Regions from separate parts of the Luteibacter sp. P4_E6 genome, predicted to be linked through region 3. Evidence: riboswitches for the same ligand, from Rfam matches in the RefSeq annotation. Region 3 holds a riboswitch; each other region holds the start of a gene.
What was found. Region 3 has a riboswitch for cobalamin ahead of AC1DT2_RS01235 (TonB-dependent receptor domain-containing protein). Riboswitches for the same ligand answer to the same signal wherever they lie in the genome.
Positions count from the first base shown of each region.

Region 1: it holds a riboswitch for cobalamin, as region 3 does, so the genes downstream of both, btuB (TonB-dependent vitamin B12 receptor) here and AC1DT2_RS01235 (TonB-dependent receptor domain-containing protein) in region 3, are expected to answer to the same signal.
Region 2: it holds a riboswitch for cobalamin, as region 3 does, so the genes downstream of both, AC1DT2_RS04020 (ribonucleoside-diphosphate reductase subunit alpha) here and AC1DT2_RS01235 (TonB-dependent receptor domain-containing protein) in region 3, are expected to answer to the same signal.

Region 1 is NZ_JBFUJE010000119.1:4,637-9,558, forward strand. It holds gene AC1DT2_RS09710 (hypothetical protein) at 1-247, shown strand, start outside; gene AC1DT2_RS09715 (S1 family peptidase) at 369-2,342, shown strand; cobalamin riboswitch at 2,511-2,740, shown strand; gene btuB (TonB-dependent vitamin B12 receptor) at 2,860-4,737, shown strand; partial or broken gene AC1DT2_RS09725 (hypothetical protein) at 4,762-4,922, shown strand, end outside.
Region 2 is NZ_JBFUJE010000031.1:13,834-18,755, forward strand. It holds gene AC1DT2_RS04015 (hybrid sensor histidine kinase/response regulator) at 1-1,794, opposite strand, end outside; cobalamin riboswitch at 1,985-2,196, shown strand; gene AC1DT2_RS04020 (ribonucleoside-diphosphate reductase subunit alpha) at 2,355-4,868, shown strand.
Region 3 is NZ_JBFUJE010000007.1:5,212-10,524, forward strand. It holds gene AC1DT2_RS01220 (GntR family transcriptional regulator) at 1-607, shown strand, start outside; gene AC1DT2_RS01225 (SIS domain-containing protein) at 623-1,657, shown strand; gene nagA (N-acetylglucosamine-6-phosphate deacetylase) at 1,675-2,820, shown strand; cobalamin riboswitch at 2,867-3,102, shown strand; gene AC1DT2_RS01235 (TonB-dependent receptor domain-containing protein) at 3,240-5,123, shown strand.

The sequences.
Region 1 (4,922 bases), on a different contig from region 3:
GATCGGGAAGGGGAGCGCCATTGCCTTGATTGGGTCCACTTCCGGCGCGAGCTATTTCTACGAACGGATTGGCACATCGATCGGCCTCGACATCGCCAAGGCGCCATCCGGGCACTGGATCTTGCAACATAAGGATGAGCATGGCGTGGTTCTCGAGACGTTCGATCTGGTGCCGACGAAGTCGGGCGGATTCTCCGGAACCTGGACGCAGGCTGCGAAACCGGGGCTCCCGGTTGTCTTGCAATAATTGCGGCAGACACTCTGCCGTCGTTATTGAGTGGGGTTGACTGACACTGTATCGTCTGACGCGGTTCAAGCCTTGCCAGGGAGGCTGCTGAAACTCCCGGCCCACCAGCCCGAGCGCCTTCATGCAAATTCACGGACGTATCTGCCGCCTGACCCTCTTCTCAATAGCCGTGTGGTTCTCGCAGAGCCTGTCTGCCGCCACCCTGGACGCGTCGCATTTGCCCGTGGTGAAAGGCGCCACGTTCGAGGTGGTGCTGGCCAAGCCCGACGATTCATCCGCACGCTACGAGAAGCCGCTCCCGCTGGAAAAGCTCCCCTTCCAATACCGCAACGACAAATACAATTCGATCGGAACGGCGTTCGCCATTGGCAAGAACCGTTTCGTCACGGCTTTCCACGTGGTCATTGACGGCATTGGCGGCCGTTCGGGTCCGCCTTTGCTACGTGACGCGGACGGCAAGGTCTTTGCCATCGACAAGGTCGTCGGATTTTCCCTGGCGCAAGATTTTGTGGTCTTCACCGTGGCCAACGCGCCGGACGTGAAACCCCTGGCCGTCGACCGTGGTAACCATCTCAACGAGGCGGTTTACGCGGTCGGTAATGCGTTGGGCACAGGCGTCGTGGTACGCGATGGCCTGTACACGTCCGATACGCCGGAAGACGAGAATGGCCAGTGGAAGTGGATCCGCTTCTCGGCGGCCGCATCGCCAGGCAATAGCGGCGGCCCCCTCCTGGACAAGGACGGGAAGGTGATCGGCGTGGTGTTGCGCAAGTCGCCCAACGAAAACCTCAACTTCGCGCTGCCCATCAGTCTGGTTCTGGATGCGCCGACGAAATCGGTGGACTCGGAAAGGCGTGCCTCGGGCCGTGCCATCTTCATGGACGCGACCCAGGATGGGATCTTCCGCGTGCATGTCGACCTGCCACTTACTTTTGACGATTTCGCCAAGAGTTACCTGGCGCAGGCCGACACCTTTTTCGATTCCCAGTGGAAGGAGCTTCTCGGCCGGGAGGATGCCAACATGTTTCCCAAGGGTGATGGCAGCAAAAAAATCCTTGCCGCCGGTGCGCCGCTCGATGCCTACCCCATGGCACTTCGTCGTGGTGCTAACAACGAGTGGACCTACTGGATACCCGAGCACGCGAAGTCAGCACTTCCAGGCAATGGCTTCGTCGATGCCGGCCTGTTGGGGAAAGTCATACTGCTGCATGTGCGAAAGCCAGACGATCTGCCCCTGGCCAAGCTGTACTCCGACGCCGCCGGCCTCGTGGACCTGATCTTCAAAGCCTCCACGTTCACGCGTGACGTGGGCGACGAGAAAGTCAGGATGACGTCGCTCGGGTCGCCCATCAGCGACGTTGTCGTCGTCGATCGATGGCATCGGCGTTGGCAGCATCGCGACTTTGCCTTCCCGGCTATCGACGCCGTGCTCGAGGTGTACTCGCTACCCGTGCCCGACGGTTATGTCGTTCTCCTGTCGAAGACGCAGTCGCGTTTCCGGCACGCCGATAGCGTCCAGACCGAAACCCTCCTCGGACTGATCTCCACGACCTACGACGGTAGCTTCGCTGCCTGGAAGGAATTCCTCCAGCAAGGTGACTGGGTGCCCACGGAGCTGGCCTCTGCGAATCTCGCCATCGACTTCGGCAAGCGGTTTTCCATCGCGCCGGCGGGATTCTCGCTTAGCTATGGCCCGGATTTGCAGCCGATCGAAGCCAACGGTGAGCTCGCCGTCAGCTACGGCTATCTGGGACGCGACGGCAGCGCGACGCTGGGTATCGCGGGCATTAGCGCTCAGCCGGATATGGACAAGTACACCGCCGTACGCATCAATCGGCATCCGAAGCCATTCCCTGACTCGCCGCGCGATTATCTTTCCGGCTGGAAGGACATCGTTACCCGCGCCCACCCAGGGGACGGACAGCCGTACAAGGACTCCGACATGAGCTGGGCTGGCACGACGCTCGGTACGCCTGGTGCCGATACCAACGTGCTCTACACCTTGTACTACGGAAGCGACGCCAATCCGTCGGATGCGGTCATGAAGCAGCGGCTGGCCAACGCGGTGAAAGGCGCGACGGTTCGCGAGCACTGATCGCCCTGTGGGGCGACGATGATTGACCGGTGAACACAACACCGTGCTGTGGTCGGGCAGCAAGGAATTCGATGCAACCTTTTAAGGCTTTTGGGGCACTCAGCGGCCGGCTCGGCCGCGCACCCTTCTTTTAATTGGCCATCTATGCCYCCGTGTGCCGCGTTCGGATACACTACTTGCGCCCAAGGTGATCCAAGGCTTCAGTGCCGAGGATTGAAACGGGAATCCGGTGACGTGCGCGGCCTTTCGAGGCTGCCACCATTCCGGAGCTGCCCCCGCAACGGTAGGCGAGCAAAGGTCGGCATCAAGTCACTGTGCCATAGGCATGGGAAGGCGCCGTCCGGTAGGGATTCCCTGCGCTCGCGAGCCCGGAGACCGGCCATGAGGTACACCGGACAGGCGGAGGGCCATGTCGTGGGTTGCCGTCGGCCTTTTGCCCTCCGCGATCCTGTCTTCCCGCCTCCTGTTCCTCGCCATTGATGCCGCGCGGGTAGGCGCGGTTAGCAGGAGTTGTTTTGTGTCATTTCGTTCTTCCACCCTCGCGGTCTCCATCGCGATCGCTTTGCTCGTGCCCGCTGCGGCCATCGCCGATGATGCTTCCACCGATCTGGACAAGGTCGTCGTCACGGCCAGTCGCACAGACCAGACCCAGAGCCAGGTCCTCGCCGCCTCGACGGTGATCGACCGCGCCGATATCGAGCGTCTCCAGCCGCATTCCCTGGCTGACCTGCTGCGCGGTACCCCGGGCGTGTCGATCGCCAACAACGGCGGTCCGGGCAAGGCCACGTCCGTGTTCCTGCGCGGTACCGAATCCGATCACGTGCTGGTGATGGTGGACGGGGTCAAGATCGGCTCGGCCACCTCCGGCACTGCTGCCTTCCAGGACATCCCGGTCGACCAGATCGAGCGCATCGAAATCGTGCGCGGTCCGTACTCCAGCCTTTACGGTTCGGAAGCGCTCGGTGGCGTCATCCAGATCTTCACCCGTCATCCCGAGGGCGCGTTCGTACCGAACTTCTCGGTAGGCGTGGGCTCATACGACGCGGCGAGCGGTTCCGTCGGTTTCGCCGGTCGCGGTGCGCAAGGCTGGTACTCCGTCCAGGCAACCCATGACCAGACCGACGGCATCAATGCGTGCCGCGGGAAGCCCAGCCCGGGCGGCGCCGGCTGCTTCACGTATGAGCCCGACAGGGATGGTTACAAGAATAATGCGCTGTCTTTGCTGGGCGGCTGGCGTTTCGACGACCAGTGGGACGCTGACGCCACGGCGACGCGTACGGAAGGCCGCAACCACTACGACGGCACCAGCAGCAACTTTGCCCAGTCGGCGACACAGGTATTGGGCAGCCGCGTGCGCTACAAGCCGGCGCAGGACATCCTGATCACCGCCAGCCTGAGCCGTAGCGAAGATCTTTCGACCGACTACGAGAATGGCGTTTACGCCGACACGTTCAACACGCATCGTGACCTCGCTTCCCTCCAGGCCGATCTCGGTCGCGTCGGTGAGAGCGCCGGCCTCACCACCGTGGGCTTCGATTGGCAACGCGATCGCGTGGTTGGCAGCACCGACTACCTCGTCGATGCACGCCGCAACCACGCGCTGTTTGCCGAGTGGCAGCAGGAGTACGGCGACAGCTCCGTACAGGGCAGCGTGCGTCGTGACGAGAACAGCCAGTTCGGCGGCAAGACCACCGGCAGCCTCCAGTACGGCTATGCGCTGACGAAGACCTTGCGCGTGACCGCTAGCTACGGCACCGCTTTCAAGGCGCCGACCTTCAACGACCTGTATTTCCCCGACTACGGCAATCCGGATCTGGGCCCGGAGACATCGAAGAACTGGGAGCTGGGGTTGCGGGGCACGCCGGGCTGGGGCCACTGGTCCGTCAACGGCTTCCAGAACAAGATCGACCATTTGATCGTGTTCGACTCGAGCCTGAGTGGTCCGCTGTTCCCGTTCGGCGGGGCGAATAACATCGACCGCTCGCGCATCCGTGGCGTCGAGATGGCCGCGGACACAACCATCGGTGACTGGCGCCTCGCCGGAAACGCCACCTGGCTGCAGCCGATCGACGATAGCGACGATGACACGCACGGAAACCTGCTGCCGCGTCGTGCGCGTCGCACCGCAAATATCGATGTCGACCGCAGCTTCGGCGCGTTCAGCGTCGGTGCGAGCGTGTTCGCTTCGGCCTATCGCTTCGATGACACCGCCAACGCCAACCGGCTGGGCGGCTACACGCTGACCGATCTTCGCATGGCCTATGCCTTCGCCCCGGCGTGGAAAATCGAACTGTCGGCGAACAACATTTTCGATCGTCGCTACGAGACTGCGCAGTATTACAACCAGCCGGAGCGCAACTGGATGCTGACCCTGCGTTACCAGCCCCGTTCGTAACCGTCCCACCTTCGAGGTCACCTTATGAAGCCGCTCTCACGTTCCTTGTTCACTGCTGTTGCCGGCCTGTTCGCGCTAGTGATGATCGCCACGCGCTTCAATCACTTCGGCGATGCCCTTCATCTACCCGATGCGTCCATGGCCTTGTTCTTCCTTGGCGGCATCTATCTGCGCAAGCATCTGGC
Region 2 (4,922 bases), on a different contig from region 3:
GGTCACGGCGAGCATCACGTACTGGCCCGGGCGGACGTCGGCATGGCCCTTGGCGTAAGCGTCGTCGAGCAAGGCATTGCCTGCCTCGACGGTGAGGCGACCCTGTCCGTTCATCGCGTCGCGCGCGTTGATCGCGAGGTTGAGCAGCGCGTTCTCCACGTTCGAGGGATCCACCAGGGTGTTCCACAACCCGCCGGCGATCACGGTTTCCACCTCGATGGCCTCGCCCAACGCGCGGCGCAACAGTTCGTCCATGTCGCGGACGAAGCGACCGATGTTGACGACCTTGGGTGCCAGCGGCTGGCGGCGACCGAACGCGAGCAGCTGTGCGGCAAGCTTGGAGCCGCGCGTGACACCCGCCATGGCATTGGCGACGCGACGCTCCGCGCGTTCGTTCCCGGAGACGTCGGCGGCGAGTAACTGCAGATTGCCGCTGATCACCTGGAGGAGGTTGTTGAAATCGTGGGCCACGCCGCCGGTGAGGTTACCGATCGCATCCATCTTCTGCGCCTGGCGCAACTGCTCCTGGACCACGTCCAGCGCTGCTTCGCGGTCACGCTCAGCCGAGACGTCACGGGCCACGGCGAAGATCAGGCCCTCGCTGGGCACCGCTCGCCACGAGAGCGTGCGCAAGCCACCGTCGGCGGTGCGATAGCGGTTCTCGAAGCGAAGCGTGGTCTCGCCATCGGCCAGGTGGCCGGTTTCGTCCTGGGTGCGCGAGATGTCTTCCGGGTGAACGAAGTCGAGATAGGAACGACCTAACGTGTCGCGCTCGCTCCAGCCCAGGATGGTTGTCCACGCCGGATTGACCGATAGCAGGCGGGTGTCGGTGTCGGCCACGACCAGGATGTCGCTGGAGAGAGTCCAGACCCGGTCGCGCTCGTAGGTACGCTCGACGACCTGGCGCTCGAGATCTTTGGCCAGTAGCCGGAGCTCGTGCTCGGCACGGCGCCGTTCCACGGCCACGCGCGTGCGGCTGGCTACTTCGCTGACGAAGCTGATCTCTTCCTCGGACCAGTCGCGAGGGTCCGCGTGGTTGAGGTACAGGAGGGCGACGAAGCCGCCCCGTTCCGTCACCGGCATATTGATGAAGGACAAGGCGGTGATGCCGGCCAGGGCATCGGCGGTGGCAGCCGTGCGTGGGTCCGTCCGGGCGTCGGTGATCACCGTGGTCACGCCACGTTTGAGCTCATCGATGTAGCTGCCGTAGTCGCGAAAGTGCAGTACGCCGGCGAGGGTCTGGATCCCTGGCGCATTCCAGTCTCGCTCCACCGTGATGGTTTCGGCCACCGGGTCGATCGTGCCGTAGCCGGCCCGGCTCACCTTCAGCGTCCGGCCGAGTACCTCGGCGACACGGTAGGCAATATCGATCGGATCTTCCAGATCGCGCAGCAGGTTGCCGATCTCGATCAGGGCAACGCGGCGATCTTCGGCGGCACCGGAGCCGTCGGTGCCCTCTCCCGCCGAACGGATCGTCACCGCCGCGGTGGCTGGCAAACCCGGCCGGGCTTCGAGCGATACCCGCACGTGGGCTCCATCGACCGTGGCGAGGGCCAGCTCGCGCACGCCGTTGCCTGGTATGACCAGCGGCAGCGCCGCGACAAGGCGATCGCGGCTGTCGGGGTCCCACAGGCCGAGGAACCCCGAAGGCTCGTGTTCGCGCAAGCGGGCGGTCACCCAGGCGTTGGCGTAGAGCAGCTCTCCCGAAGCCGACACGGCCGCAAAGCCAAATGGCAGGGCATCGAGCGCATGGGAAAGGAGAGTCTGGTCCTGCAATGCGAACGATGAGGGCATCTGTCGAGCAATCGTGGGAGGCTGGTGGGCGGCGATTTTATCGGTTCATTGTGGTTCCCTTTGTGTAGACGGCCTTCACAGAACCTTCATTGGCGAGCCGTCGAAAAACGCTTGACAACAGGGACTCCCCAGCCGATCAACCACCTACGCCAACACCCTACATCTTGTGTTGACGCACCCCTTCGCCAGCTATATCGTGTGTCTCGTTGGTGTCCGGAGAGGCGCGACTGCCCGTCGGACTTAATAGGGAATACCGGTGTGAATCCGGAACTGCCCCGCAGCGGTAAGTGGAAACGATCCCGTTCAATGCACTGGTCCTTCGGGGACTGGGAAGCGACGGGTAGGCGGACCGCAAGGTCCACGTCCACGAGTCCGAAGACCTGCCAGCAATCGGTGCCCGAGAGGCCTCGATAGTGGTGACGGCTTCCGCGGGGAAGCACGTCGCGGACCGGAGGCCTTCAAAGGCGCTCCGTCCCCGACATTTCCCGTGTTTTGCCCCCATCGCATCGAGCCGACCCTCGGGACGGAGGTTTGACCAAGGCCATGGGGCTGCCAACACAATGACGACGATGGATTCCGCAGCGCGCGAGCGCACCGAGACGGCCGACGCGGCCGCCACTCCCTCCGCAGCAACCGACAAGGCGCCTGCCGCCGGTTACAAGAACGACGCGCCGCCGGCCTTCGCGCTGACGCCGCCGCACAACCCCGGACAGATGCGCGTGACCAAGCGCAACGGCGGCCACGAAGTGGTCGACGTGAACAAAATCGTGCGCGCGGTGACGCGCAGCGCCGATGGCCTGTTTGCGGTCGATCCGATGCGCGTGGCGCTGAAGACGATCGGCGGCCTGTACGACGGCGCCACCACCCAGGAACTCGACCAGCTGTCGATCCGCACCTCGGCCGCGCTCACGGCCGAAGAGCCGGAATACGGCCAGCTCGCCGCGCGCCTGCTCGCCGCGTTCGTCGACAAGGAAGTGTCGGGCCAGGACATCCAGTCCTTCTCGCAGTCGATCTCGACCGGCTTCGACCTGGGCATCCTCAACGAGCGCCTCCGCGACTTCGTGCAGATCAACGCGCGCAAGCTCAACGATGCGATCGACACGACCGGTTCGCGTCGCTTCGAGTATTTCGGCCTGCGCACGGTGTACGACCGCTACCTGCTGCGCCACCCGACCAAGCGCTTCGTGATCGAAACGCCGCAGTATTTCTTCATGCGCATCGCCTGCGCGCTCGGCGGCAACGACGTGGCCGAGACGCTCGAGCTGTACCGCATGCTCTCGTCGCTGGAGTACCTGGCCAGCTCGCCGACCCTGTTCAACGCCGGCACCGCGCATGAGCAGCTGTCGTCGTGCTTCCTGCTCGACTCCCCGCAGGACGCGCTGGAATCCATCTACGCCAAGTATGGCGACGTGGCCCAGCTATCGAAGTTCGCTGGCGGCATCGGCCTGGCCTACTCGCGCATCCGCTCGCGCGGTTCGCTGATCAAAGGCACCAACGGCCATTCGAACGGCCTCGTGCCCTGGCTGAAAACGCTCGACGCCTCGGTTGCCGCGGTGAACCAGGGCGGCAAGCGCAAGGGCGCGGCCTGCGTGTACCTGGAATCCTGGCATGCGGACATCGAGGAGTTCCTCGAGTTGCGCGAGAACACCGGCGACGACGCGCGCCGCACACACAACCTCAACCTGGCCAACTGGGTCCCCGACCTGTTCATGCGCCGCGTGGAACTGGACGGCGACTGGTCGCTGTTCGATCCGAAGATCGTCCCGCATTTCGTCGACACCTGGGGCCCGACCTTCGACGCCGCCTATGAAAAGGCCGAAGCCGAAGGCCTCGCGTCGAAGTCGATCAAGGCACGCGAGCTCTACGCCCGCATGCTGCGTTCGCTGGCCCAGACCGGCAACGGCTGGATGACCTTCAAGGATCGCTCCAACGCGACCAGCAACCAGACCGCACTGCCGCAGAACGTCATCCACCTGTCCAATCTGTGCACCGAGATCCTCGAAGTGACCTCGGAAGGCGAGACGGCCGTGTGCAACCTCGGCTCGGTGAACCTCGCCCGCCACGTGGTGGATGGCCAGTTCGACTACGACAAGCTCGCCACCACCGTGCGCACCGCCGTTCGCCAGCTCAACCGCGTGATCGACCTCAACTTCTACCCGATCGCCACGGCGAAGACGGCGAACATGAAGTGGCGCCCGGTCGGCCTCGGCGTGATGGGCCTGCAGGATGTCTTCTTCAAGCTGCGCCTGCCGTTCGATTCGGAAGAAGCCCGCAAGCTGTCGACGCGTATCCAGGAAGAGATCTACTTCCACGCGCTGTCGATGTCGAACGAGATCGCCGAGCGCGACGGCCCGTTACCGGGCTTTGAAGAAACCCGTTCGGCCAACGGTGAAATGCAGTTCGACTACTGGCCGGCCGCCACGCCGACCGATGCCGACGGCCGCTGGGCCGATCTGCGCGAGAAGATCAAGGCCAAGGGCCTGCGCAACTCGCTGCTCATCGCCATCGCGCCGACGGCAACCATCGCCTCGATCGCCGGCTGCTACGAGTGCATCGAGCCGCAGGTGTCGAACCTGTTCAAGCGCGAAACACTGTCGGGCGACTTCCTGGTGGTCAACCGCTACCTGGTCGACGAGCTGAAGACGCTGGGCCTGTGGACCGGCGAAGTGCGCGACCAGATCAAGCTCGCCGAAGGCTCGGTGCAGGGCATCACGGCGATCCCGGCACGGCTGCGCGAGGTGTACCGCACCACCTGGGAACTGCCGCAGAAGGCGCTGATCGACCTCGCCGCCGCGCGCGGTGCGTACATCGACCAGAGCCAGTCGCTGAACCTCTTCATGGAGAACCCGAACATCGGCCAGCTCTCCTCCATGTACATGTACGCGTGGAAGTCCGGCGTCAAGACGACCTACTACCTGCGCTCGCGTCCGGCTACGCGTATTGCCAAGACCACGGTCAGCTCCCCGGCCGCCGTGCAGGCACCGATCGCCCCGGCCGCGGATGCACAGGAACAGGCCGAAGCCGCGGTGTTCTGCTCGCTGGAGAACCCCGAGTACTGCGAAGCCTGCCAGTAACAGTAGAGAAATGTAGGAGCCGATTCATCGGCGATAGGGGTACCGGAAACCTGT
Region 3 (5,313 bases):
ACGTGATCTCGCCAGGGCCCTCACCCTGTCCCGGGTCACCGTACGCAAGGCCATCGGTGGCCTGGTCGAGGACGGCCTGCTCACCCAGCGCCACGGCGCCGGCACCTTCGTCTCCGAACGTATCGTCAAGCCGCTCTCGCGGATGACCAGCTTCACCGAGGACCTGCGTGCGCGCGGCCTCAACCCGCGCTCCGAGTTCTTCGAACGGGCGATCGGCGAAGTCACCCCCGAGGAATCCATGGCGATGAACCTGTCGCCGGGCACCCAGGTGGTCCGCCTGCATCGCCTGCGCTATGCCGGCGACGAACCGCTGGCCATCGAGCGCAGCGCTGTGCCGTTGTCGCTCCTGCCCGACCCGAACCTGGTCGAGGATTCGCTCTACGAGGCCCTGGACAAGCTGGGCAACCGCCCGCTTCGTGCCTTGCAACGCCTGCGTGCCGTCGTGCTCGGCCCCGCGCAGACGCGACTGCTGCGCCTGAGCGCCGGCAGCGCGGGACTCAGCATCGAACGCCGCAGCTTTCTCGACGACGGCCGGATCGTCGAATTCACCTGTTCCTGGTACCGCGGGGACATCTATGACTTCGTCGCCGAACTGCAAAGCGACTAACGAGCCAACCAGACCATGACGATCCAGCCGCAAGACACCCTGATGTTCCGCGAAGCGCACGAGACCGCCGAGGTCGTCGAGCGGCAACTTGCCAACAACGAAGCCGTGATCGGGGCGCTCGCCGAGCGCCTGCGCGCCACACCGCCGCGCATGGTCATCACCTGCGCACGTGGCAGCTCGGATCACGCGGCCATGTACGCCAAGTACGTGTTTGAAACCCAGCTCGGCGTCGTCACCGCGTCGGCCTCGCCGTCGGTCACCTCGATTTACCACGCGGCGCAGCGCCTCGACGGCGCGCTCTATGTGGCCGTCTCGCAGTCCGGCAAGAGCCCCGACCTGGTCCGCAATGCCGAGGCCGCGAAAAAGGCGGGTGCCTACGTGGTCGCGCTGGTCAACGTGGTGGATTCGCCGCTTGCCGATGTCGCCGACGTCGTCGTGCCCCTGCACGCCGGACCGGAAACCAGCGTCGCCGCGACCAAGAGTTATCTCGGCGCGCTGTTCGCCATCCTGCACATCGCCGCCCGGTGGAGCGGCAAGCCCGAGATCGCCGATGCGATCACCGCGCTGCCCGCCCAGCTTCGTCACGGTTGGAACGCCGACTGGTCGGCACTCACCGACGGGCTGGTGGATGCGCACAACCTGTTCGTCGTCGGTCGTGGTTTTGGTTTCGCCGGTGCGCTCGAGGCCGCGCTCAAGTTCAAGGAAACCTGTGGGCTGCATGCCGAAGCCTTCAGCGCGGCCGAGGTGAAGCACGGCCCGATGGCCCTGGTTGGCCCCCATTTTCCGGTGCTGTTCTTCGCGCAGAACGACGACACCCTGCCCGGCGTGCTCGAGGTCGCCGCCGAGTTCCGCAAGCGCGGTGCCAAGGTGTGGGTAGCCGCGCCGGGTGCCACGGGTGACGACATCCTCCCGCTCGTCGCCACGGCACCCATCGCCGCGGTGCTGGTCACCGTGCAGAGCTTCTATCGCGCCACCGCCGCCCTCGCACTGCGCCGTGGCTTCAATCCCGACGTCCCGCCGCACCTGAACAAGGTGACGGAAACCGTCTGATTCATGGAGTTCCTCGTATGACCCTCGCCCTCGTCAACGGCCGCGTCCTTACCGATAACGGATTCCAGGGTGGCTTTGCCGTCCTCATCGACGACGGAAAAATCACCGGTCTCGCGCTGCCATCCGATCCGCGCGTGCGCGCGGCGGAACGCCACGATCTCGGTGGCCGCACCCTGCTACCCGGCTTTATCGACTGCCAGGTCAACGGCGGCGGTGGCGTGCTGTTCAACGACGTACCCACCGTCGATGCGATCCGCAGGATCGGCGAGGCGCATGCGAAGTTCGGCACGACCGGCTTCCTGCCCACCCTCATCAGCGACGATGTCGACGTCATGGCGAAGGCTATCGACGCCGTGAACGAAGCCGTGGCCCAGGGCGTGCCCGGCGTGCTCGGCATCCATCTCGAAGGCCCGTTCATCGCGCCCGAACGCAAGGGCGTGCACGATCCGGCCAAGTTCCGCATCGCCGATGCGAGTGACGTGGCGATGGTCGCGCGCCGCCACGGCGGCGTGACTCTGCTCACCCTCGCACCGGAACGCGCCAGCGCCGCCGTGCTGCAGGAGCTGGTCGCCAACGGCGTCATCGTCGCTGCCGGCCACACCGCCGCCGACTACGACACCACGCGTAACGCGCTGGCCACTGGCATTCGCGGCTTCACGCACCTGTTCAACGCCATGACCCCGTTCACCAGCCGCGAACCTGGTGTGGTCGGCGCCGCACTCGAGGATCCCGCCAGCTGGTGCGGCCTGATTGTCGACGGCCACCACGTGCATCCGGCTTCCTTGCGTGTCGCCATCGCGGCGAAGGCGCGCGAGAAGATGATGCTGGTGACCGATGCCATGCCGCCGGTCGGCTCCGACGACCCGACCTTCGTGCTGAAGGGCGAGACGATCACGGTGAAGGACGGTGTCTGCCAGACCGCCGACGGCACCCTGGCCGGCTCCGCGCTGGACATGGCCACGGCCGTACGCAACACGATCAACATGGTCGGCGTGCCTTATGACGAAGCCGCCCGCATGGCCTCGACCTACCCGGCCGCCTTCCTCGGCCTCGGCGCCACCCACGGCCACATCGCCGCCGGCTACCGTGCCGACCTGGTCGTGATGGACCACAACCACGAGGTCGTCGAGACCTGGATCGGTGGCGTCCGCGTCGTCGGCTGACACCGTCACGTTTGTTAAATCCGCGTGACATGAACCCGGCGGCCCGCTAGAGTGGCGCCGTTCGGGTGTCCCGGCCGGCGGTCGCTGGTGGGATGAAACGGGAAGCCGGTGCGTCGCCTCGCGACTATTCCGGCACTGCCCCCGCAACGGTAAGCGACAGGAAGGCCTGAAGGTCTTTACGGAAACCGGCCATACGCCACTGCGAAAGCGGGAAGGCGCCGGGTTCCGCCACGGCAGGTGGCTGACGCGAGTCCGGAGACCGGCCCGARGCATTCGCCTCGCGACACTCGCGGGGCGTTTTATGTTGGGCGATTCGCGGAGGGCGGATCCGGACAGCGTTCCGGGTCGATCCGTGCCCGCATGCCGTTCGCCGTTTGTCCTCCGTTTCGCCTTTAGCGACGCACTAAGGAAACGGCTCCATGAAGAAGACCCTGCTCGCGATGGCCCTGCTGTCGTCCATCGCCGCCACCCACGCGGCCGACGCTCCCGCCGAGAAGCTCGATCCGGTGGTGGTCACGGCCAACCGTGCGGCCACGCCGCTCGACGAAGTGCTCGCCCCGGTCACGCTGATCACCCGCGAGGACATCGAGCGCCTGCAGCCGGTCAGCGTGCAGGACCTGCTCACCGGCCTGCCGGGCATCGTCATGGCGAACACCGGTGGCATCGGCCAGCAGACATCGTTGTTCATGCGCGGCACCAACTCCTCGCACACCCTGGTCCTATTGGACGGTGTGCGCGTCGGCACGGTCGGTGCCGGCATCCCGGCCTACGAGCAGCTGCCGGTGGACCAGATCGACCACATCGAGATCGTTCGCGGCCCGCAGTCGAGCCTGTATGGCTCGGACGCCATCGGTGGCGTCATCCAGATCTTCACCCGCCACGGCCAGGCCGGCGAAGCGCCCACGCCTTCGGTGTCGGTCACCGGTGGCAGCCACGGCTACACCGACGGCCAGTTCGGCCTGTCCGGTGGCACGCAGCACAGCTGGTACAACGCCAGCCTCGGCGGCCAGTACACCTCGGGCATCAATGCCTGCCGTGTCGGTGCGGGCGAGGCCTTCAAAGGCTGCTTCACCGACGAACCCGACCATGACGCCTACCGCACCTATAACGGCGCGCTCTCCGGCGGCTACCGCTGGGACGACGGTACGGAGCTCACCGGCAGCTGGCTGCGTAGCAAGGGCGACATCGAATACGACGGTGACTTCCAGAACCTGACCCGCCGCTCGCAGCAGGTCGCCGGCACCAAGCTCGCGTTCAACGCGCTGGAGAACTGGCGCATGTCGATCAGCCTGGGCCAGAACCAGGACCGCGCCGACAACTACCTCAACGGCGCCGACAAGACCCTGGACTTCGTGAACTACGGCGTCGACAAGGCGCGCGTGGGTTACCTGTACTCCAAGCGCAACCAGGCCTCCTGGCAGAACGATTTCACGCTCGCTCCGGGCCAGACGCTCAGCGTCGGCGTGGACTTCCAGCAGGAGAAGCTGAAGAGCGACACGGATTACCTGAAGGACACGCGCGAGAACACCGGCGTGTTCGCGCTGTACCAGGGCATCTTCGGCGCCAATGAGATCCAGCTGTCGGCACGTCACGACCACAACAACCAGTTCGGCAACCACACCACCGGCCAGGCCGCGTACGGCTTCCGCTTCGACAACGGCATGAAGGTCACCGCCTCCTACGGCACCGCGTTCCACGCGCCGACCTTCAACGACGAGTACTACCCGTACGGCGCGCCGGTGAACCTGAGCCCGGAGAAGTCGCGCACGGCCGAGATCGGCCTGTCGGCCCGCCCGGGCATCTGGAACTGGGCGGTGAACGCCTACCAGACGCGGGTGAACGACCTGATCGGCTTCGATGCGAACTTCCTGCCGATCAATGTCAGCAAGGCACGCATCCGTGGCGTTGAAGGACAGCTGGGCGCGGACGTGGACGGCTGGCACCTGCGTGGCTACGCCACCCTGCAGCAGCCGAAGGACCGTGACAGCGGTGACGAGTACAACAACCTCCTGGCACGCCGTCCCAAGCGTACGGCCCGCGTGGACGTGGACCGCGATCTCGGCGCCTTCACCGTCGGTGGCTCGGTCTACTCCGCCGGTTACAGCTACGACGATGCCGCGAATACGACACGCCTGGGCGGCTACGCGACGGCGGATGTTCGTGCCACCTGGCACGTGGATAGCGACTGGAGCGTCCAGGGTCGCCTGGCCAATGCGTTCGATCGTCGCTATGAGACCGCGGCGTATTACAACCAGCTGGGGCGGACCTATTACCTGACCGTGCGGTATTCGCCGGCGCGTTGAGTCACCCCCATCGCCGATAAATCGGCTCCCACATGAGACCTGCCTGACCATGGAAGGTGCCAAGCCTTGTGATGGAAGGTGCCAGGCTCTGTGTGGGAGCCGCTTCAGCGGCGATTCCCTATGTTTTGCCTCGATATAAATGAACGCGACACCCCTGCCTTCCGGCAGGGCCCCCACTAAAGGCACACGC